DNA from 3 places in the Alteromonas sp. M12 genome. Region 1 is predicted to be linked to each of the others. Evidence: predicted binding sites of a transcription regulator. Region 1 holds the regulator's gene; each other region holds the start of a gene.
The links. The regulator FliA, encoded in region 1, starts transcription of late flagellar genes. The targets are predictions, from matches to a motif close to CTAAAGNTNNNNNNNNNNNNGCCGATA.
Positions count from the first base shown of each region.

Region 2: VUI23_RS13780 (flagellin) is a predicted target of FliA. The motif match lies at 553-579, and genes of this name have one in related genera.
Region 3: VUI23_RS17735 (DUF5610 domain-containing protein) is a predicted target of FliA. The motif match lies at 997-1,023, and genes of this name have one in related genera.

Region 1 covers NZ_CP144164.1:1,395,746-1,398,022, reverse strand. Annotated here, with positions in the region: gene VUI23_RS05940 (protein phosphatase CheZ) at 1-342, opposite strand, end outside; gene cheY (chemotaxis response regulator CheY) at 377-760, opposite strand; gene VUI23_RS05930 (RNA polymerase sigma factor FliA) at 799-1,530, opposite strand; gene VUI23_RS05925 (MinD/ParA family protein) at 1,527-2,277, opposite strand, start outside.
Region 2 covers NZ_CP144164.1:3,178,631-3,180,907, reverse strand. Annotated here, with positions in the region: gene VUI23_RS13780 (flagellin) at 741-1,565, shown strand; gene VUI23_RS13775 (flagellar protein FlaG) at 1,658-2,083, shown strand; gene fliD (flagellar filament capping protein FliD) at 2,103-2,277, shown strand, end outside.
Region 3 covers NZ_CP144164.1:4,143,750-4,146,026, reverse strand. Annotated here, with positions in the region: gene trmA (tRNA (uridine(54)-C5)-methyltransferase TrmA) at 1-837, opposite strand, end outside; gene VUI23_RS17735 (DUF5610 domain-containing protein) at 1,054-2,277, shown strand, end outside.

The DNA.
Region 1 (2,277 bases):
ACCTGTATGCAGCTTTTCAGCAATAGGCATGCTTGCTTCCACGGCATCCATCGTTGTGTTAGCCGCTTTCTCGGTCGTTTCTATAACATAGTTCAGGCGACTTTGCGCATCAGGTATTTCTTCATTGGCTAAATTCGAAATGCGATCATCAAGTTGAAAACTATTCAGAGAGTCATGGAGCTGGCGGGTTAATTTGCCCACCTCTGCAAATAATTCAACAGAATTGGTTAAAGAGGCTTCTTCGAGCAATTCGCTAGCAGCTTGGTTATCTCCGCTTTCCAGCAATTCAACTAATTTTTTAGCGTCATCAAGAGACATTGGAGCTTTATTAGAGCCGGTCATTTAGACACTCCTAATTTTCAACACAGGTTAAATCTTAACCCAGTCTCTCAAAAATCTTGTCTAGCTTCTCTTTAAGCGTAGCCGCCGTAAAAGGCTTAACAACATAACCGTTCACTCCAGCCTGAGCTGCCGCCACAATTTGTTCTTTTTTCGCTTCAGCCGTTACCATTAAAACTGGTAAATGCTTTAAACTATCATCTGCACGAATGGCTCTAAGCAAGTCAATTCCTTGCATGCCTGGCATATTCCAGTCTGTTACTACAAAATCAAAATCACCTTGTTGCAACATAGGTAACGCAGTGCTGCCATCATCGGCTTCTTGAACGCTTGTGTAACCTAAGTCTTTAAGTAAATTTTTGATGATGCGTCTCATCGTTGAAAAGTCATCAACAACGAGGATTTTCATATTTTTATCCAAAACTGCCTCCAATGAGGATTAAATCAAATGGTGTTTTATTATTCTTCGTTAACTCGCCAAGATTGCATTTTGCTTTTCAATTTTAACATTGCTTGGCTGTGAATTTGGCTGACTCTGGACTCGCTAACTTCGAGTACCTCGCCAATTTCTCTGAGATTCAACTCCTCATCATAATACAATGACAGTACGATTGCTTCTCGTTCCGGCAAAGTAGTAATAGCATGTGCTAATGCTTTTTGAAATGAACCTTGTAGTAAATCCTGAAAAGGCGTGTCACTACCTTTATTTTGCTCAGTGGTAATCACATCTTCGGTAATACCTAAATCTTCAATACCGATAATTTTTCCAGCGTTGACTTCATTCAACATCTGATGGTATTCGGGTAGGCTTACTTCTAACTTTTCCGCGATATCTATATCTCTAGCATCTCTGCCCGTTTCACGTTCTACTTGATTAATTGCTTGGGTAATTGCTCTCCCATTTTTATGCACAGATCTGGGTGTCCAGTCGCCTTTGCGGATTTCATCAAGCATGGCTCCGCGGATACGGATACCTGCAAAAGTTTCGAAACTTGCGCCTTTTGAGCCATCGAAGTTTTTTGCGGCCTCGAGCAATCCAATCATTCCAGATTGAATTAGATCATCCACTAATACACTGGCAGGTAATCTGGCTAATAAATGATGGGCAATTCGCTTAACCAAGGAAGCATGTCTTTCTACAAGTTGAGCCAAATCGGCTTGTTGTTGATAAGCTGCTGCCTTTCTAATCACCTTTGTCCACCTACCACTTTTTCGGCGACAAGTTGTTCTAAGAAAAACTCTAAGTGTCCACCAGGTTGGTTGGGAATTGGCCAATGCATTGCTTTTTCTGCAAGGCCTTTAATAGCGATAGAAGCTGGCGATCCTGGAAATGCATCTACAATTGCTTTTTGTTTTCGAACTGACTTACGAATATTCTCATCGTAAGGAACCGTTGCTACTAGCTCTAAAGCAACATCTAAGAAACGGTTAGTCACTTTAGATAACTTTGCAAATAACTCTTGTCCTTCGCGCATGTTACGTACCATGTTGGCAACGATCTTAAAGCGAAACACGCCGTGTTCTCTGTTCAGTAGTTTGATCAACGCGTATGCATCAGTTAAAGAGGTGGGTTCATCACAGACAACCATCATTATATCTTGTGATGCTCTGGAAAAACTGAGCACCATATCTGATATGCCCGCAGCAGTGTCTACAATAAGCACATCTATATTGGTACGCAACTCACTAAACGCGCGAATTAGTCCTGCATGTTCAGTGGGGCTGAGTTCGGTCATTGATTGTGTTCCGGAGGTTGCCGGTGCAATCAATACCCCATGAGGGCCCACAACTAAAACTTCATCCAGCGTACATTCACCAGATAAAACATGGGATAAGTTTTTTTCTACTCGCAAGCCTAACATGACGTCGACGTTTGCCAACCCTAAGTCGGCATCTAACACCATGACGCGCTTGCCCATTTTAGCCATCGAGATAGCC
Region 2 (2,277 bases), 1.8 Mb from region 1:
CTAACAGGACTGAGAGTGTAGAAGTTTGGTTGAGAGGCCAGTATTCATTCTCTAACCCTGCCAGCCGGACAGAAACAGTATTTGCTCGTACTCCTAACGTGAGCAAGTTGGCCAGGTCATTTGATCTGGCCTTTTTTTATTCTTATGCCAAAAAAATGGCTTTTCTATTTTGTCTCACGTTTATACTTGCATAACTTAGCAATCGCTGTGCCAAAACTCGCTCAAGTCTAAAAGTGAAATATTCAAAGTAACAAACACATTTAAATTACAACAAAGTAATATTGCTCAGTTGGCGGTCACCTACGTTAACCAAATCGCATTTAACTTTGCTTCCTTGAGGTGACTCTGACTCAATGCGCAATATTTAGTTCAAACCAATTAAATGGGCGTTGAAAAATAAACATTGGGCTTCCTACATAAAACCAGCCTAAACACCTTTTTATCTCCTGCTATTCACTTATCTTTTTAAAATAAATATTCATTATTTTTCATCTTTATATAAAAGTTGTTATTTTTCAATTATTTACATTTAACGAAAAAATAATAAAAAAACTAAAGATCTTCAAGTAGCGGTCGATAACATTAGTTGAGGGGAATTCTTTTTAAAGAATTTTATGTTGAGAATCGGTAGAGGTGCTGATTCTTAAACAAAGAGAGGAGGCTTACAAGATTTATTTCTTGGAAGTCAAAATTGAGGCGAATTACCTTATCAGTTAATAGGTAGTTCTCAGGAGGTAAATATGGGTTTATATGTAAACACCAATGTGTCGTCTTTGAATGCGCAGCGACAGTTGTTTGATTCAGGACAGGCACTTAGCACATCATTTGAAAGATTGTCGTCAGGCTTTCGTATCAACCGAGCAGCAGATGATGCGGCCGGTTTACAAATCTCAGATCGTCTTACTACTCAGGTACAAGGTCTAAACCAAGCGGTACGTAATGCAAACGATGCTATTTCACTAGCACAAACAGCTGAAGGTGCATTAGGTGAGGTTACATCATCATTGCAACGTATTCGTACCCTGGCGGTACAATCTCAAAACGGGATTAATACATCTGCTGACCGTTTAGCACTGCAAAAAGAAGTTTCTGCATTGAAAACGGAAATCTCACGTATCTCAACCGATTCACAATTCGCCGGTGTTGATATTTTGAAGGGATCTTTCTCGGCAGCTTTCTTAGTTGGAGCAAATGGCGGACAAACCATATCCGTGAACTTATCTCGCTCTGGCGGTTACGGTTCTTCTGGTTTGAATATAGGTTCTCTTTCAGTTGCCACTATCGCAGGTGCATCTGGTGCACTAACTTCGATTGATAATGCAATATCAACAGTGGGTGCTGTGCGAGCCGATTTAGGTGCGTTGCAAAACCGTTTCCAATCAACCATTCGTAACCTTAGCAATATTTCAGAAAACATTGCCGGTGCACGTTCACGTATTCGTGATACAGACTTTGCAACGGAAACAGCTGAACTAACCCGTAATCAAATTGTTCAACAGGCCTCTTTGTCTGTGCTTAGTCAAGCAAATCAGCGACCTCAGTCGGCGTTGTCTTTGCTAGGATAATTTGATTAGCTTTTTTAAGGTTAGTCTAACAATGATAATGCCACTATACTCTATACAGTTAGTGGCAAATTGCTTTTAAGTGGAGGTGGAAGATGGATGTCAATTTTTCACAGTATGGCCAGAATTTTGCACAGCAAGAGGTATCAACACCTGTTTCTGTAAACGTATCTGAACAAAATCAACTCAGAAACGAACAGAAAGCGGTCGCCGAGTCTGCGCAAAATGGTCAAGAAAAAGAAAGGCAGGCCGATAACAACGCATCGAACAATGAAAGTTCTTTGAACATTGAAAGTGCGGTTAGTGAAATAAGTGATTTTCTACAGGCAACTAATCGTCAACTGTCGTTTTCTGTTGATGAAAAGAGTGAACGACAAGTGGTTAAAGTAACCGACTCAGAGTCTGGGGAAGTGATTAGACAAATCCCCTCTGAAGAAGTACTTGCTTTGTCTGAGAGAATCAAAGATCTCCAGTCTGACGTTGGCAGCGCAGTAGGGGTATTATTAAACAAACAAGCTTAGTTTTTAAAAGAGGTTCGTTATGACTATTCAATCGTTAGGTGTAGGTTCTGGGCTGGCGTTAGATGATTTAGTCACTCAGCTAATTGCGGCTGAGCGAGCACCAAAACAGACTCGTTTAGACGACAAAGAAGAGGCCTTAGACGCGGAAATTTCTGGTATTGGCCAGCTAAAATCCAAAATGAGTGACTTTTTAG
Region 3 (2,277 bases), 2.3 Mb from region 1:
GAATTTTCTTATCCCCGCTTGGGCTTGTACAAACTCTTCGCTAGACATACGAAGAATTGTCACATTGTCAGCCTGATTGGCGCTGATATTATATTGTGCTGCAGCAACTGAGGTTTTTGAAATTTCGGTGGCTAAAACCCGTTTGAAGTTTTGCGCCAAGGGAATGCTAAAGTTGCCTAAGCCGCAGTATAATTCGAGTAAATCACCTTCGCTATTTGCGGTAACATCAAGTGCCCATTCAAGCATTTTTTGATTAACCAACGCATTTGGTTGAGTAAAGCTATTTTCAACTTGCTTAAATTCATAGGTTCTTTGTCCTATAGGTAAACGCTCGATGACAAAATCTTTATCCACTATGACTTTTTGTTTACGGGCTCGACCCACTATATCTATTGGATAGTGCTGTCTTAGCTGTTTTAAAATTTTACTTATCTGTGCATGCCAGCTTTCATCTAATGGCTTGTGGTAAAGCAGGGAAACGACAATTTCACCACTTAAAGTACTTAAATAGTCGATTTGAAATAGTTTGCGTCGCGCTATTTCATTGTCTTTTAATAGCACCACCAAATCGGCCATTACTTGATTGATCAGTTTACTCGCGGGAGGAAATTGATCGACGCGGTATTTCTCTTTGCTTTGTTGGTCGAACATGATGTGAAACAGCTCATCACCTTCATGCCAAACACGAAACTCCGCACGCATTCGGTAATTCAGAGTTTGCGAAGCGAACACTTCTAATTTGGGCATTTTAAATTGGCTAAACTGAGCGCTTAAAGCTGTCACTTTTTCATCGAGTTGAGCTTGGTAAAATTGGGGATCTATTTCTGTTGGACGCATCAAAAACTCGATAAGGTTGGCATTGAAAGAAGATTCGCGAATTTTAAAGATTTCCTGCGCGCTTGCAAATGCAATTTGGTTTTTGTTTTATCGTACATAGGGTAAAGCACTAATTTGACTGATTATTTCCCATATTAGCGGAGTTATTTAATTTAATTTCTCAATAAAGTGAATTTATAGCCGATACTATTACATGAGGATAGTGAGGTATTGCACATGAATTTCGGTGAAATTAAAGCGTTTATGGGAGATAAAACTCAGGTTAATCCCAATGACGCTGTGAAAAATCAATTGCGCGAAGCGGGTTTAAGACAAGCCGAAGCGGGTATAAGTGCGCCTGCAGAATCTACGGTTAGCAAACTCAGCTCGCAAACCACAGTCGGGTTAAGAATTTACAATAGCTCGCTCAATCAAACATTACAAATTGATGAGAAGCGGGCCAATCTTAAAAACCCAGAAGAAACTAACAAGAGTCTGTTTGACTTCGAGGAAGTGGCCAAGAATGTGCTCCAATTTGTTGGTGGAGTGATATCTGGCGCTGCTCGTAATGGGGCAGATGAAGAAACATTAGTTAGTTTATTCGAACAAGCACGTTCCGGTGTTTCTAAAGGTATTAAGCTGGCTGAAAAAGATTTATCTGGTTTTATGAACGAAGAAATTTCCGACGGAATAGGCCGAAGTGCCGATTTGATTGAACAGGGAATTCAGCGTTTACAAGATAAACTCTTCGGTAGTCAGAGTGATCCAGAAGATAGGGAATTGCAATCAGATACTTCGTTAATAACAGAGAGTCTTTCTGCCTCCAGCCAACAAAATGGCGAATTACAGATCCGCACTCGAGACGGTGATGAAGTGGTTATTCGTTTCGAAGATTTAAAACAATTCGAATTAAATCGACAGGTTTTATTGCAACAAGAAAAACAGATTAAGCAAGAACCAAACATTGAGCACAATGATGTATTGCCACGGGCTGGTATTGACAGTGCTGGAAATGAAACAGTAGAAACTGCCAACAACGAAGCTGAAGAAGTATCAGCTCAATCTAATACTCAATCTGAAACGTCTCAAGCCGCCACTAAACAAACAGAAGTGCAGCAGTCGGTGTTTATTGCACAGAATAATTACAGCTTTTCTGTATCTGGAGAGTTAGACGAAAGTGAGTTGCAGTCCATTGGCCAGTTAGTTTCTGATGCTAATGATTTGGCTACGACGTTTTTTGATGGTGATATCGAACGGGCCTTCGAACAGGCCTTAGAAATTGGTTTTGATGAACAGGAGCTAACCGGCTTCGCTTTGCAGTTAACTCGACAAGAGCAAGTGGAAGTAGTTAAAACTTACGAGTCAGTCTCACACTACAGCGATGAGCAAGGTAGTCAAGAACAGTCATCAAAGCCGGTGGAGAGAGTAAGTGATTACTTACAAAAAATGTTGAATGTGTTT